2 regions of the Paramixta manurensis genome follow, and region 1 is predicted to be linked to the other one. Evidence: predicted binding sites of a transcription regulator. Region 1 holds the regulator's gene; the other holds the start of a gene.

Region 1 (7,835 bases):
CACTTCAGTACCCGCGTTCTGAATACGTTTAGTCAGATCTGCCGCTTCTTGTTCGCTGAAGCTCACGCCTGGAATCTGCGACAGCAACGGCAGAATCGTCACGCCTGAGTGACCGCCAACCACTGGCACATTCAGCTCAGTCGGCTGTTTACCTTTCAACTCAGCAACAAACGTATTGGATCGAATAATATCCAACGTGGTTACGCCAAACAGTTTGTTTTTGTCGTAAACACCGGCTTTTTTCAGCACATCGGCCGCAATCGCTACCGTGGTGTTAACCGGGTTGGTGATGATACCAATCAGCGCTTTCGGCGCGGTTTTCGCCACTTGCTCAATCAGGTTACGCACAATGCCGGCGTTAACATTGAATAAATCAGAACGGTCCATGCCTGGTTTGCGCGCCACGCCGGCGGAAATCAGAACCACATCCGCGCCTTGCAATGCAGGTGTGGCATCTTCGCCACTGAATCCCTCAATTTTAACGGATGTTGGGATGTGGCTTAAATCTACCGCAACGCCTGGCGTAACCGGGGCAATATCATACAGAGAGAGTTCTGAACCCGCGGGCAACTGGGTTTTCAGCAGAAGTGCAAGCGCCTGACCAATACCACCGGCTGCACCGAGAACTGCAACTTTCATCCTAAACTCCTTATTATTGTGAGCAGAAAAGTGCCGGGAACCCATCTGGTTACGACCATAATCGACCTGGAAGGCAATAGCGAGGACGGTATCATCGTTTTGCGGGCGTATTATCTATGACGCTCCGTAAACGGGTGAGATTGACCGCATTACGTACAGGTTTGGAGCCGATCGTAGCAGCATGCAGGCACATTATTCGGCGGTTACATTACACCCTACACATGCACCAGAACAACATCAATTTTATAACAATTTCTTCACTTCCCCGCCCATCATTATGCGCGGTGGAGAAATTCTCAACGCGAAGAAAGTCTGTTAGAATGCGCCTCCCGCAGCAGTGCTAAATGGAATTACTGCCTGCAAAGTTGCATAATCATTCACTTAAATGCATAATAATCTATAACCCGCCGGGCGGGGCCTCCTTATTTTACTTTGATATCGGTAGACTATGCGTAACCCATCGAAACAAGAAAACCTGGTTAAGGCTTTCAAAGCGTTGCTTAAAGAAGAGAAATTCAGCTCTCAGGGCGAGATTGTTGCCGCACTGCAAGATGAAGGGTTCGACAATATTAACCAGTCTAAAGTCTCGCGTATGCTGACCAAGTTTGGCGCGGTGCGTACCCGGAACGCCAAAATGGAAATGGTGTATTGTTTGCCGGCCGAATTAGGGGTGCCCACCACCACCAGCCCACTGAAAAACCTGGTATTGGATATTGACTACAATGATGCGTTGGTCGTGATCCACACCAGCCCTGGCGCGGCGCAGTTAATCGCTCGTCTGCTTGACTCACTCGGTAAAGCGGAAGGTATTCTCGGCACCATCGCCGGGGATGACACCATTTTTATGACGCCCGCGCGTGAATTTACCGTCCGCCAGCTCTACGACGCCATTCTGGTGTTATTCGAACAAGAGCTATAAGACACCGCAATGAAACCGGCAGTTAACCTGTCGGTTACTTTTTCACCCTTTTTACGCTGGCAAGTGGCCTCTCTAAAATGCGGCCGCTCTCAGGTAATATCCGAGCCGCTAATCCGTAAACTACGTTGCATTTAGCAGTTAATGCTCCCTTTTCGTTAAAAACCCACCGTTCTTCCCAGCGAGTTTTTTTCTCATAGCGTGATCAACCACAAAATTGAGCACGAATAGCTCAAGTGCGACATGTTGCTGTTTTTACATGGAATTAACATAAAGTGGGCAAAATATACGCTTTTTTTATAACGATAGGTTATTAAAAAGTGGTTCCCTACCAAAGTATCCCCTCAAAAAATTATTAGCAGAGTATTAATTTCTCACGTTATTAGATCTATACTTATTTTCGTGATGCAAATCACACTAAACAAAAAGATAAAAACAGAAGACGAGGAAATAAACATGAACGTTAAAACTACTATTGCCACCCTGAGCATTCTTTCCGTCCTGTCATTTGGCGCATTTGCAGCAGAATCGATTAATGCGGAACAAGCTCAAGATATGCAGTCAGTCGGGACCGTTAGCATAAGCGGCATTGATGGCGCGCCGATGGATATCCACCAAGCGCTGGGCGAAAAAGCCGATCAGCAAGGTGCGAAGGCATACCGCATTATCGAAGCACGCAACAATGGTAACTACCACGTTACGGCTGAACTGTACAAATAAGCGAATTATTACCACGGCATAGATGAAAACCGGCAACCCCAAGTATAAAAAACGCGATTAAGCCCTTTCGGTTGCCTCACATTATTTAGGAGATATCACCATGAAAATGACATTTGCAATTGCTGCTTTAGGCCTGGCTTCCGTACTTTCTTTTGGCGCGAACGCCGCCAATCTGGTTACCGAACAACAGGTCTCCAACGATAACCTGCAATCTGTCGGTACCATTTCCGTTAGCGGTATTGATGGCTCACCGATGAGCATTCGTCAGAGCCTGTCACAGAAAGCGGATGAACAAGGCGCCAGCGCTTACCGCGTAATTGAAGCGCGTAACAATGGCAATTATCACGCGACCGCTGAAATTTACAAATAATATCCACGGCGCGGGTTATGCGCCCGCCCGTGCGACATCGACGACCCGGTCATTATGTTGTAGCCCGCAGGTTGTTGATTATAAGAGGAGATGAAAAATGAAAATCAAAACAACCCTTGCAACCTTAAGCCTGCTTTCCCTGGTAACATTCGGCGCTTCCGCTGCACAGTTACTCACTAACCAACAGGCCGAAAATCTGCAATCTGTGGGAACTATTACCGTAAGCGGCGTCGGTGGTTCACCGATGGATTATCGCCAACAGCTTTCACAGAAAGCGGATCAACAAGGTGCCAGTGCGTATCGCATTATTGAAGCCCGCACCGGTGATAGCTGGCACGCCACTGCTGAGCTATATAAGTAATTCCTCGTCAACTGACGAACCCTTTGGCCCCGTTCGCCGGGGCCCTTTTTGCCACTGCCTTTATCGAACGTTGAAGTGGAATTGCCCCTCCAGTTCCTCTTCAGCTTCGTCAAACAGTAAAATCAGCGCGCCGTAACGGCGTTTCTGTCCCGACCCCAAATTAATAAACTCGATCTCCACCGGTAGCGGTAATAATGACTCGGTTACCACATCCCATAGACTATCCAAATCAAACACCGCCCTTTCCGTCAACGTGAACCGCTCATTAAATTGACGATAAAAATGCGCCTGATCGACTATCTCATCAAAATCGAAACTCTCTTTTTTCATGCTGGCCGCTCCGCAAAGCTAAGCCGGGCACCACTGCCCGAATGATTACAACCCGTACCGATGTGGGCTTTCACTTCCAGTGAACGCCATTAGCGCAGAGGCTAACGCTTTCACATCTGAGTATAGTTGGCAAAACGGAGGCTTTTTATGAACCAAGCGGCTTCGTGGGATAAAACCATGCAAATGGCCGGAAGACCGGCCGAAGATTTAGATTTGAATTAGCGTATTCTGATAACGCGTCAACACATCAACCAAACGATGCACAGGCTCAGCAACAGCCATTGGCGCATTGTAGTGCAGGAGCTTTTGCTGATAAGTCTCGAACTCACTCAATAACCGCTGATAGTAATAGCGACGCCTATCATCGCTACGTGAAGCAATAACCCGGTCGGCAGTATGACGCAATTGTTTATGCCATGCCGACAAGTCTTCATTTACTGGGATTTCCGCACTGCGTAAACGCTGATGTGCAATGATCAGCGTTAGCGCTAATCGGTACTTATTGAGATCGCCGGGGAATAAATTCAGCAACAGGAACAGTTGCTGGTAGAGCGCCGGAAGATGGTTTTCTTTACGCCGCGCCGAGTTAGTGGTGAGCGCCGAAACGGCTGCATACATAAAGCGGTTAAGCAGTTTACGTCCGGTGCGCCCCTTAGATTTATCGCGGATCAGTAAGATCACTAGCAGCGCGACAAAGCAACCGATCACCTGACCCAGCGCGCTATCCAGAAAAGCGTTGACCTCAAACCGCATGGGGTTATCCAGCACCAGGATGTTCAGCGTGCCGACAAAAGCGCCCAGCGTCCCGATTTGACGGCGTTGAATAAAAATACCGGCTACAAAAGCCATCAACCCCATGGCGATCGAGAGCAGGAGCATGCTCTGCTGAGTGGCAGGCATCACAAACATAAACCAGATCGCGCCGAGCGGGATAGCCACCGTCATGCCATACAAAAAATCTTTCGCCATCATTAACGGATTTGGCACCCGCATCGCCAGCGCGGTAATCACCGCCAGCATCACCATACAGCCGCTGCCAGATGTCCAGCCCGTATAGAGCCAGAACAGAGAGCCCAGCGCGGTAGCAACAAAGGTACGAATACCGTTGATCATCGCGTGATGGGTCTCTGCTGAACGCGCCTTTACCACCACCTCACCGCTCAACACATCGGCCTCAATACGACTAATACGACTGTTGGTATGAATCCCTTTTAACAACAATAAATAATGCGTTGCCGCTCCCACCCAACTGACTAACGTCACCGGCGTACTTTTACTGCCCGCCGCGCTCATTACGCGCCGTAACGTTTTCAAATGTTTGTGTAGTTCCGCCAGGCTATTAATCTCTTTTTCAAACAACAGGCGATATTGCGGCGGAATGTAATGTGGTCGGTTATTCTGGATCAGAAAGGTTTCGCATGCCTGGGTAATTAAGGTAAGCGAAAGCGTGTTGAGGGCTTTTAGGCGCCGGTTGGCCTTCTGCCAACGCGATGACTCCATCATCAGGTGGCTGCGCATTCCGTTTAGCGCGGTGGTACGCCGCACTAAATTTCCCCACGCTTTATCCACCTCTTCTTTGTCATCGTGCGCGACACAACGCTGCAAAAGTTTGTATTGATCGAGCAAGAGCGTCTCGATCTCGCGATCAATCTCTTTTTTAATTGTGCGTGGCGAAAAGAGTAAATCGGCCAAGATGGCGCACACTATCCCAATCACAATTTCACTACAGCGCTCCACCGCAAATTGCGGCGCCAGCAAGGGCGAGCCGTTGCCAGCATTCACGCTAACCACAATAATCAGCGCGGTATAACCAGCCAAGCCGAGAGCGTAAGAGTTTTCCACTTTAATTAACGAAGAGAGCCACACACACACGCCAGCCCATAGGCAGCACAACAACAGCATCACGGCAGGCGCGCGGATGGTGGCGATCATGATCGCCACCGCAGCAAAACAGCCAATAAAGGTACCGATAATACGCAGCATACCGCGATGACGCAGCGCGCCAGACCACGGATCGCCCCCGGCGACAAACGCCGTACCTCCAGCCACAATGGCCGCTGTCATTACCGCCCAACGTGGCGTTTCCAGATTAAAATGGAAACCGACAAACAGTGCCAGAACAATAGCAAAAGTCAGTTTTATCGGAAAACGAAGCCGATCAAATTGCATCCATGCCTCCGCTTAACCAAACTCACGCAAGCGGTGTAAGAATTTACTCAGTGGAGATTGCTGCCGTTCTTTACGATCTTTCTCACCGGTAACCACCACGGTTGCCGTGGTTCCCGACGGATAAAGATTGCCGGGTTGCTCATCAAGGCGAATTTTTACTGGAACGCGCTGCGCCAGCCTTACCCATTCAAGGTTGGAATCAATCGTCGCCATCCCTTTCGCATCCACAGTACTACTGCTATTCGTCACACCTGCCGCAATCGAATCCACCGTGCCACGCAGAACGCGGTTACTGCCCAAGGGAGTAATTTCCGCCCGGAAACCAGGACGAATGCCTTCCAGCTTGGTTTCTTCCATATAGGCCAGCACATAAAATGAATGCTGTTTTACCAGCGCCACCGCAGTGGATCCACGGGTAATAAACTCCCCGGTATAGACATTGAGATTGGTCACCCAACCATCTGCAGGAGCACGGATGACGGTACGTTCTAAATCCAGCTTCGCCAAATCGCGTGTGGCCTGCGCTTTCGCCAACTGATGTTCAGTGGTTTGCAGATCATTGTTTGATTGATCAACCGCTTCGCGCGAAATAGCCTGAATACCCAGTTTATTACGGCGCGCGGCCTCACGGCGTTTCTCATCGGCGACGGTTTGGTAGTACTCGACGTCGGCTTCCGCTTCATCTAACGCTTTTTGGAAACGGGGTTTATCAATGATAAAAAGCACATCACCTTTTTTCACCAATTGGTTGTCATGCACCGGCACATCGGTGATTAACCCCGTTACATCCGGCGCAATCGCGACGACATCAGCGTTAAACTTTGCGTCACGCGTCCACGGCGATTCGGTATAAAACGCCCAGGCGCGAAAAATAATGATGGCCGCGATGATGACCAGCGCACAGGTGATGGCATAACGCGAAATTTTTCTTATTAGAGCTTTCACTTAAAACCTCAGACAAACAGACGGGATACCAGGTAAAACAAACAGCAATAAAGTGCCGTGTTAAACAGCGCCGGATGCCAGACAAAATCATACAGGCCGCTAGGCGTCAGTAAGCGCCGCACCAGCCAGAACAACAATAGCGACACTAAAATTTCAAAAAAGATGGGCGGAAACGAGAGCCCAAATATGACAATAACCGGGAGTACACTCATCTTGCATCCTTAATCAAACGGTACCGGGTGAGTCCGTTCTGCCAAAAGCAAAGCCCCGCGCTGCAATGCAGGTGGTATTCACGTTACTGATTGATGATAGTCAGACGACAGATAAACTGTCAGACAAAATCAGAACCGTTACTTAATGAAGAATAGCTGGCATTAAGTAATCCAGATCGGGGATGAGCAACCAGACGGTGACCCGGCCTCTTATAGTAACGTGCCTGACTATAAGTTTACTACTCATTGTGCGGTAAATTTTTTTTGTGTTGTTAAAAGTCTACGCATTAGCGACTTATATAAAAAATAAAGCCGGGTCAGACCCGGCTTCACTACAGTAAAGAAGCAGTTTAAGCGGTACCGCCAACCGTCAATTTATCCAGTTTCAATGTCGGCTGCCCGACGCCAACCGGCACGCTCTGCCCCTCTTTACCACACACTCCGACGCCCTTATCCAACGCCAGATCATTACCCACCATCGAAATCTGCTGCATCGCTTCAATCCCGGAGCCAATCAGCGTCGCGCCTTTCACCGGTTTAGTCACTTTACCGCGCTCAATCAGATACGCCTCGGAGGTAGAAAATACAAATTTTCCGGAGGTGATATCCACCTGGCCGCCGCCGAAATTAGGCGCATACAGACCGTATTCAACGCTTTCGATAATTTCTTGCGGGGTCGATTGCCCTGCCAACATATAGGTGTTGGTCATCCGCGGCATCGGCAAGTGGGCATAAGATTCACGCCGCCCGTTACCGGTTGGTTTAACGCCCATCAGTCGCGCATTCAGTTTGTCCTGCATGTAGCCCTTCAGCACGCCATTTTCAATCAATACATTGTATTGACCCGGCACGCCTTCATCATCAATCGCCAGCGAGCCACGCAAACCATCAATCGTTCCGTCATCCACCACGGTACAAAGTTCAGAAGCCACCAGCTTACCCATTTGACCACTGAATACCGACGTACCGCGACGGTTAAAGTCGCCTTCAAGGCCGTGCCCGACCGCCTCATGCAGCAATACGCCCGGCCAACCCGCGCCTAACACCACCGGAATGGTTCCGGCGGGCGCCGCGACCGCGGATAAATTAACCAATGCCATGCGCACCGCTTCACGCGCCCAGCGCTCCGCACGAATTTCACCCATTTCATCGGCCAAAAAGAACGCATAACCG
Region 2 (7,835 bases), 1.4 Mb from region 1:
GCGAGCGTTAATCAGCTTTTTTCCCGGCTGGATAATTCGTTTCTGTTTAGCGATATTCCCTTTCTGCCGGTACAGGCAGCCACGCCGAACAGTTCGCTGAGTTTTACTCTCAACGACAAACAACAACCTGCGCTGCGCCTGTGGCTACAGCCGGGCGACGGCGTTGGTGTTAGTGAGTACCAACAATGGATGGCGAGGCAGTGCGCGGGGGAAATCCGCGACTGGCTGCGTGCCGGTCAGCAGGGTACGGCGCTGATTGGCAACCAGCAGCAACGCCGTCCGGTGCGCGCATCGGATATCACGATACTGGTGCGTAGTCGTGGAGAAGCGGCGGTAATGCGCGAAGCGCTGAATGGGTTAGCGATCCCGTCGGTTTACCTTTCGAATCGTGACAGCGTGTTCACCACGCCCGAGGCGCGTGAGTTGCTCTGGCTGTTACAGGCGGTTTTGGCGCCGGAACAGGAGCGCGCGCTACGCAGCGCATTGGCAACCAGTATTATGGGGCTGGATGCTGCCGCTATTGATGCGCTCAGCCAGCATGAACCCTCGTGGGATCGGTTGGTCGATGAATTTGACCGCTATCGTCAGGTCTGGCTAAAGCGTGGCGTGTTACCCATGCTGCGTGACTTAATGGTGAACCGGCATATTGCGGAAAATCTGCTGGCATCTGAAAGCGGCGAACGGCGTTTGACCGATGTGCTGCACTTGGGTGAACTATTACAGGAGGCGTCGGCGCAGCTTGATAGCGAACATGCGCTGGTGCGTTGGCTGGCGCAGCAAATCGCACAACCGAATAACCAGGCGGCAAATCAGCAACTGCGTCTGGAAAGCGACCGTCATCTGGTTCAAATCGTTACCATCCATAAATCGAAAGGTCTGCAATATCCGCTGGTCTGGCTGCCGTTTGCCGCCAACTTCCGCGAAGCGTCGCAAGGTATTTATCACCACCGTGATACCTATGAGGCGTTGTTGGATTTGCAAGACGATGAAGAGAGTCGTCAACTGGCCGAACAGGAACGCTTAGCGGAGGATTTGCGTCTGCTCTATGTAGCGCTAACCCGTTCGGTTTGGCACTGCAGCGTCGGTATTGCTCCGCTGGTCAAAGGCAATCGCAAAAAACAGGGCGAAAGCGATCTGCATAAGAGTGCGTTGGGGTTTCTGATCCAACGCGGTGAGGCGATGAACGCCGCCGACCTGGCCCAAACCCTGGCAGAGATGACCAATGAAGCCATTGCGCTGGCGGCGAACCGTGAGCCGGATAGCGCGCCGTGGCGACCGCAAACTGCGCCAGGTTCCCGGCTGAGTAGTTCGGTGCTATCGCGACGTTTGAATGACGATTGGCGTGTCACCAGTTATTCGGGATTGCAGCAACACAGTTCCGGTAACCTGGTGGATATGCAACCGCGATTTGATGTGGATGCGGTCGGCGAGTCGGCGGCAGTAAGTGAGCCCATGCTCACTCCCCACAGCTTTCCGCGTGGCGCTTCGCCAGGTACCTTTTTGCATAGTTTGTTTGAAACCCTGGATTTTACCCAGCCGCCTGATGAAACCTGGCTGGCAGAACAGTTACAGCGGGCCGGGTTCAGTCTGGAGTGGCAACCGATATTGATGGCGTGGCTACAACAGATTTTGAGCGCGCCATTGAATGATGACGGCGTCAGTCTGAATCAGTTGACGCCGTCGCAGTGTAAAGCTGAACTGGAGTTTTATCTGCCGCTCAGCCAAATGTTGACCGCGCCGTCTCTCGATCGGTTAATGCGTGATTTTGATTCGCTTTCCGCTCAAGCCCCGGCGCTTAACTTCCACCAAGTTCAGGGGATGCTAAAAGGCTTTATTGATTTAGTGTTTTGCTGGCAAGGGAAATATTACCTGCTGGATTATAAATCCAATTGGCTTGGCGGCGAATCGGCGGCCTACACGCCACAGGCCATGGCGCAGGCGATGGTTGATCATCGCTATGATTTGCAATACCAACTGTACACGCTGGCGCTACACCGCTATTTAGGTCATCGTCTGGCGGATTACGATTACGAGCGCCATTTTGGCGGCGTATTTTATCTGTTCCTGCGCGGCATACAGCCAGGGGAAGGGCAAAATGGCGTGTTTTACACGCGGCCAGATGTCGCCTTTGTGACGGCGTTAGATAGGTTGTTCGCAGGCCAGGGAGAGGTGTCATGACCGGTGTGAGTGGGCTGCTGCGTGAAGCGGTAGACAAACGGCTAATACGGCCACTCGATCTGCAATTCGCCCATATGCTGGCGGATGAGACGCAGCCAGCCTTAATGCTGGCCGCCGCCTGGCTGAGCGCCGAAGCCGGCGAAGGGCATGTTTGCCTGCCGCTGGAAGCCTTAACCGAAGCGCAACTTTTTGCCGGGCGTCAGCCAGCATTGGCATCCGCTCTGTGGCAGGCTGCGGGCGCGCCGACGGCCTGGGCGCAAATATTGTTGGGTAGTCATGCCGTCAGCGATGGCACGCAGGCAACGCCGCTGGTGTTGGCGCAGGGAAATCTTTACCTCAATCGTATGTGGCATAGCGAGGGGCGCGTTGCAGATTTCATCAGCACGGCAGCGAGGGAGCCCACCAATGACTATCCGGCACTCAGAAGTGTGCTGGATACCTTATTCGGGCAACAACCGGAAGATTGGCAAAAAATTGCCGCAGCGGTGGCGATTAGCCGCAAAGTTTCAGTGATCTCCGGCGGGCCCGGAACCGGGAAAACCACCACGGTAGCGAAGTTACTGGCGGCGTTGATTCGCCTGACGCCAACGCCGCTGCGTATCCAACTGGCGGCGCCCACCGGTAAGGCGGCAGCGCGTTTAACCGAGTCGTTAGGCAAAGCGCTCCGGGCGCTGGCGCTGGAAGAGGGTGAACTGGCGAAATTTCCGGCAGAGGCAACCACCTTACACCGCTTGCTTGGCGCACAGCCGAATAGTCAGCGCATGCGCTATCATGCCGGTAATCCGTTGCATCTGGATGTCTTGGTGGTGGATGAAGCCTCGATGGTGGATTTGCCGATGATGGCGAATTTGATCTCAGCGCTACCTGCTCACGCGCGGGTGATCTTCCTTGGTGACCGTGACCAATTGGCGTCAGTAGAAGCGGGTGCGGTGCTCGGCGATATTTGCCGCTGCGCGGAGGCCGGTTATAGCGTGGCGTGGGCGGCACAACTGTCGCAATTGACCGGCTGCCGGGTTGAGGGCACCGATAGCGAAGGCGTAAGCCACGTCCGCGATAGTATCTGTTTGCTACGCAAAAGTTACCGTTTCGATGAGCACTCCGGCATCGGCCAACTGGCGCTGGCGGTCAATGCCGGTGATGTGGCGCGGGTTAATCAGACGTTTAACGCCGGGTTTGCTGATATTTCACGTGTTTCGCTGAATAGTGCCGATGCGTGGCAGCAGTTGCTGGATGATAGCGTAGCAGGCTACGGCACCTGGCTCCGGCTGATTAAAGAGGGCGCGCCGCCGCGTGAAGTTCTCAATGCTTTTAATCGCTATCAACTACTCTGCGCATTACGTGAGGGGCCGTTTGGCGTCGCCGGGTTAAATGGCAGTATTGAGCGCGCGCTGGCAAGGCACCACCTGATTCAGCGCCCGCTGGGGCCGACCAAGTGGTATAGCGGGCGCCCGGTAATGATTGCCCGTAATGATAGCGCGCTTGGGTTATTTAATGGCGATATTGGTATTGCCATGCCTGATGGTGAAGGAGAGATAAAAGTCTTTTTTTCGCTGCCGGATGGCAGTATCAAAGCGGTACAACCTAGCCGCTTACCGGTGCATGACACCGCATGGGCGATGACGGTACATAAATCGCAGGGTTCGGAGTTTGAGCACACGGCGCTGGTGCTGCCGAACCACTTTTTACCGGTGTTAACGCGAGAATTGGTCTACACCGCTATCACGCGCGCGCGCCAGCGTTTAACGCTGTATGCCGACGACGCGGTATTTGCCCGTGCGGTTAGAGCGCGCACGCAGCGTCGCAGCGGGTTACTGGCGCGGTTGTCATAAACCGCGCGAAAGCGCGGTTATTTCAGGTCAGCCATCAACACTTTTGAGCGACGCTGATAATTATACATCTGCTTTTTGCTCTCTGGCAGCACTTCAATATCGACGGGCGTAAAGCCGCGCTCCTGGAACCAGTGGATGCTGCGGGTCGTCAGCACAAACAGCTTTTTCAGCCCCATCTGGCGTGCCTGAAGCGCAACGCGTTGCAACAGCATTTCGCCACGGGAAGAACTACGATAGTCCGGGTGCACCGCCACGCAGGCCATTTCGCCTATCTGTTCTTCCGGGAAAGGGTATAACGCGGCGCAGGCAATGGTCAGATTATCGCGCTCAATGATGGTGAATTTATCAATCTCCATCTCCAACTGTTCGCGTGAGCGCCGCACCAAAATGCCTTGCTGTTCTAGCGGGCGGATAAGCTCAAGGATGCCGCCAATATCATTAATGGTTGCCCGACGAACCTGCTCGGCTGATTCCATCACGATCTGCGTACCAATACCATCACGCGAGAATAGCTCTTGTAACAGCGCGCCATCTTCCTGATAACTGATTAAATGGCTGCGACGTATTCCGCTGCGGCAGGCTTTGACCGCGCCGCGTAGAAAGCGAACGGTGCCGGAGAGATAGTCGCCACGCGCTTCCAGCGCTTCAATCCGGGTTTGCGCTTCATTGGGCAACAGTTCGGAAATAATCGCACCTTCATCGTTGATCACACCCTGTTCGGAGCAGAAACCGATCATTTTCTCGGCTTTCAGCTTGATGGCAAGTTGGGTGGCGACCTCTTCAGAGGTGAGATTAAAACTTTCGCCAGTAACCGAAACGGCAACCGGCCCGAGCAGAACAATCGCGCCGCTATCCAGTTGACGATGGATCGCTTCTTCATCAATACGGCGAATGCGCCCGCTGTGGCAGTAATCGACGCCATCATCGACGCCGAGCGGCTGAGCGATAATAAAGTTACCGCTAACCACATTAATATGCGCGCCTTGCAACGGCGTATTGTTCAGGCTCATTGAGAGGCGGGCGGTAATATCCAGTTGTAAACGGCCAGCCGCCTGTTTCACCAGCTCTAAAGATTGGGCGTCGGTCACGCGCGTATGTTTATGGTAAATCGGTTCGAGTTGGTGTTCGGCAAGGCTGCTATCAATTTGTGGACGAGCGCCATACACCACGACCAGGCGGATACCCAGGCTGTGCAATAAGCCAATATCATTCACGATACCGGAGAAGTTTTCATGCTCAATGGCTTCGCCGCCTAGCATGATGACAAACGTTTTACCTCGGTGAGCGTTGATGTAGGGGACGGTATGGCGGAATCCCTGAACCAATTCGGTACTACGTTCCTTCACGGCTAACCCTCATTGCATTTTTATTCGTAATTTCTGTATTTTTATTCTTTTATTGTCAATGATGCAAGTGGCAATTAGCGGCGCTTTCACCAGAAAAAATCGCGCGGTCCACCCTAATACGCTGCATTTTCTAACTTTTTTGGGGTGACATGAATACGCGTATTGGTTAAAGTTTTCGGCATATTTTTATACTTGGCGTTTTTTTAGACATATCACAGTATTGTTGGAGCGGCATGTCCGAATCTAATCCTTATCTCAACCGTCGCCGGTTATTGCAGGGCGTCGGTGCGGTCTGGTTACTTAGCGTAAGCCGGGTCGGTTTCGCAGCCGGCAGCCATGTGGTTGCCGCGCGTATCTGGCCTTCATCCACCTATTCACGGTTAACGCTCGAATCCAGCGTACCGCTAAAATACAAGCAGTTCGCACTCAGCAACCCGGAACGGGTGGTGATTGATATTGAGCATCTTCATCTGAACCAGGTGTTGAAAGGAATGCATGACCTGGTACGCAAAGACGATCCCTATATAAAAAGCGCGCGCGTAGGGCAGTTTGATGCGAATACGGTACGGATTGTGCTGGAGTTAAAGCAGAGCGTCACGCCGAAGCTGTTTACCCTTGATCCGGTGGCGGGCATCAAAAATCGTCTGGTGGTTGATCTCTATCCGGCAAAAAACAGTGTCGAAGGCGACCCGTTATTAGCGCTGCTGGAAGACTATAACAAGGGCGATTTAGAGCAATCACAGCCGGGGCCCGCGCCGCTACCGGGAAAAGCAGGGCGCGATCGTCCGATCGTTATCATGATCGATCCGGGGCATGGCGGTGAAGATCCCGGTGCGCACGGTAAAATGCGCACGCGTGAAAAAGATATTGTGCTCAAGATTGGGCGTAAGCTGAAGGCGTTGATTGATAAAGAGCCCGCGATGCGCGCTTATATGACGCGGAATGAAGATGTGTTTATCCCGCTTAAAGTGCGGGTTGCCAAAGCGCGTAGGCAACGCGCCGATCTCTTTGTCTCGATTCATGCCGATGCGTTTACAAGTCGCGCCGCGCGCGGCTCATCGGTGTTTGCGTTATCGACCAAAGGTGCAACTTCGGCGGCGGCGCGCTTTTTAGCGCAAACGCAAAACGAGTCGGATCTGATTGGCGGCGTGAGTATGAGCGGCGATCGCTATCTTGACCATACCATGTTCGATATGGTGCAGCGGCAAACCATCAGCGACAGCCTGAAATTCGGTAAAGAGGTGCTGTCAAGACTCGGGCGCGTCAACCATTTGCATAAGCGTAGCGTCGATCAGGCTGGGTTCGCGGTACTTAAGGCGCCGGACATTCCTTCGATTCTGGTGGAGACGGCCTTTATCAGTAATATGGATGAGGAGCGTAAGTTGCGCACGCCACGTTTTCAGCAGCAGGTCGCAGAGTCAATCCTGGCGGGTATAAAAGCCTACTTTGCCAGCGGCGCGGCGTTGGCGCATAAGTGAATGCTATTTCGTCCGCAGTGCGCGGGCGGAGGCATTTAAGTGAAGATACAGTAAGACAGCAAGGAGGCTGGCAAACGCCAGAAACAAAAAAACACCCTTACAGGTGCTTTATTGATTGGTTGCGGGGGCCGGATTTGAACCGACGACCTTCGGGTTATGAGCCCGACGAGCTACCAGGCTGCTCCACCCCGCGTCCGTCTTTTGTCGCTTCCGTCGCGACATACTTCTTGTCACCACCGCTAAACGGTGATTGGTTGCGGGAGCCGGATTTGAACCGACGACCTTCGGGTTATGAGCCCGACGAGCTACCAGGCTGCTCCATCCCGCGTCCGTGGAAGCGCACTATACTCTCAGTGGCTGATGATGCAACCCTTTTTTGCCGTAAAGTTATTAATTTTCCGCCTGTTGTTGAATTTCTCCGCCATCTGATTATTTGTTGTGCAATGCCCGTCGCTCTTTTTCCTTTGATGCATTTCAATCTCATTTGGCCTTTGTTATCTTCGGCCTGCAACCACAAGAGGTAATAAACAGCAATGAAAGGATGTTGGGCAAAATATGCAGTAACCGGCGCATTTATCGCGCTACTGGCAGGATGTTCCTCAAAGCCTACCGACCGTGGGCAACAGTATATTGATGGCAAACTGGAACAACCGCTCGCCCTGGTAAACCAGCCCAACGCCAAAGGACGACCGGTGAATGGCAAAGATTTTGGCGACCAGGTCAGCGAAATCAAGTTTGCCTCGTTGAATTTGTACGCCCGTAATAGCAGTACCTATAGCGCGCTGGAAAATTGGCTCATCGCGGGCGGTGACACGCGCCAACTGCGCCAGTTCGGTCTGGATGCTTACCAAATGGAAGGGGTTGATAATTACGGTAATGTGCAGTTTACCGGCTACTACACGCCGGTGATCCAGGCCCGTTATACCCGTCAGGGGGAGTTCCAGTATCCGCTGTATCGTATGCCGCCGCGTGGCAAAGGGCGTAAGTTGCCGAATCGCGCGCAG

The links. The regulator ArgR, encoded in region 1, controls arginine synthesis, uptake and breakdown. The targets are predictions, from matches to a motif close to ANTGAATAAAAATACANT.
Region 2: a site for ArgR is predicted at 5,365-5,382, ahead of argA (amino-acid N-acetyltransferase). Genes of this name have one in related genera too.

The regions. Positions count from the first base shown of each region.
Region 1 is NZ_CP054212.1:472,061-479,895, reverse strand. Features, by position in the region: gene mdh (malate dehydrogenase) at 1-639, opposite strand, end outside; gene argR (transcriptional regulator ArgR) at 1,088-1,558, shown strand; gene yhcN (peroxide/acid stress response protein YhcN) at 2,012-2,275, shown strand; gene yhcN (peroxide/acid stress response protein YhcN) at 2,376-2,645, shown strand; gene yhcN (peroxide/acid stress response protein YhcN) at 2,743-3,006, shown strand; gene PMPD1_RS02330 (barstar family protein) at 3,067-3,336, opposite strand; gene aaeB (p-hydroxybenzoic acid efflux pump subunit AaeB) at 3,544-5,505, opposite strand; gene aaeA (p-hydroxybenzoic acid efflux pump subunit AaeA) at 5,518-6,450, opposite strand; gene aaeX (p-hydroxybenzoic acid efflux pump operon protein AaeX) at 6,459-6,662, opposite strand; gene tldD (metalloprotease TldD) at 7,013-7,835, opposite strand, start outside.
Region 2 is NZ_CP054212.1:3,733,532-3,741,366, reverse strand. Features, by position in the region: gene recB (exodeoxyribonuclease V subunit beta) at 1-2,178, shown strand, start outside; gene recD (exodeoxyribonuclease V subunit alpha) at 2,175-4,007, shown strand; gene argA (amino-acid N-acetyltransferase) at 4,025-5,353, opposite strand; gene amiC (N-acetylmuramoyl-L-alanine amidase AmiC) at 5,587-6,831, shown strand; tRNA gene PMPD1_RS18045 (tRNA-Met) at 6,948-7,024, opposite strand; tRNA gene PMPD1_RS18040 (tRNA-Met) at 7,083-7,159, opposite strand; gene mltA (murein transglycosylase A) at 7,365-7,835, shown strand, end outside.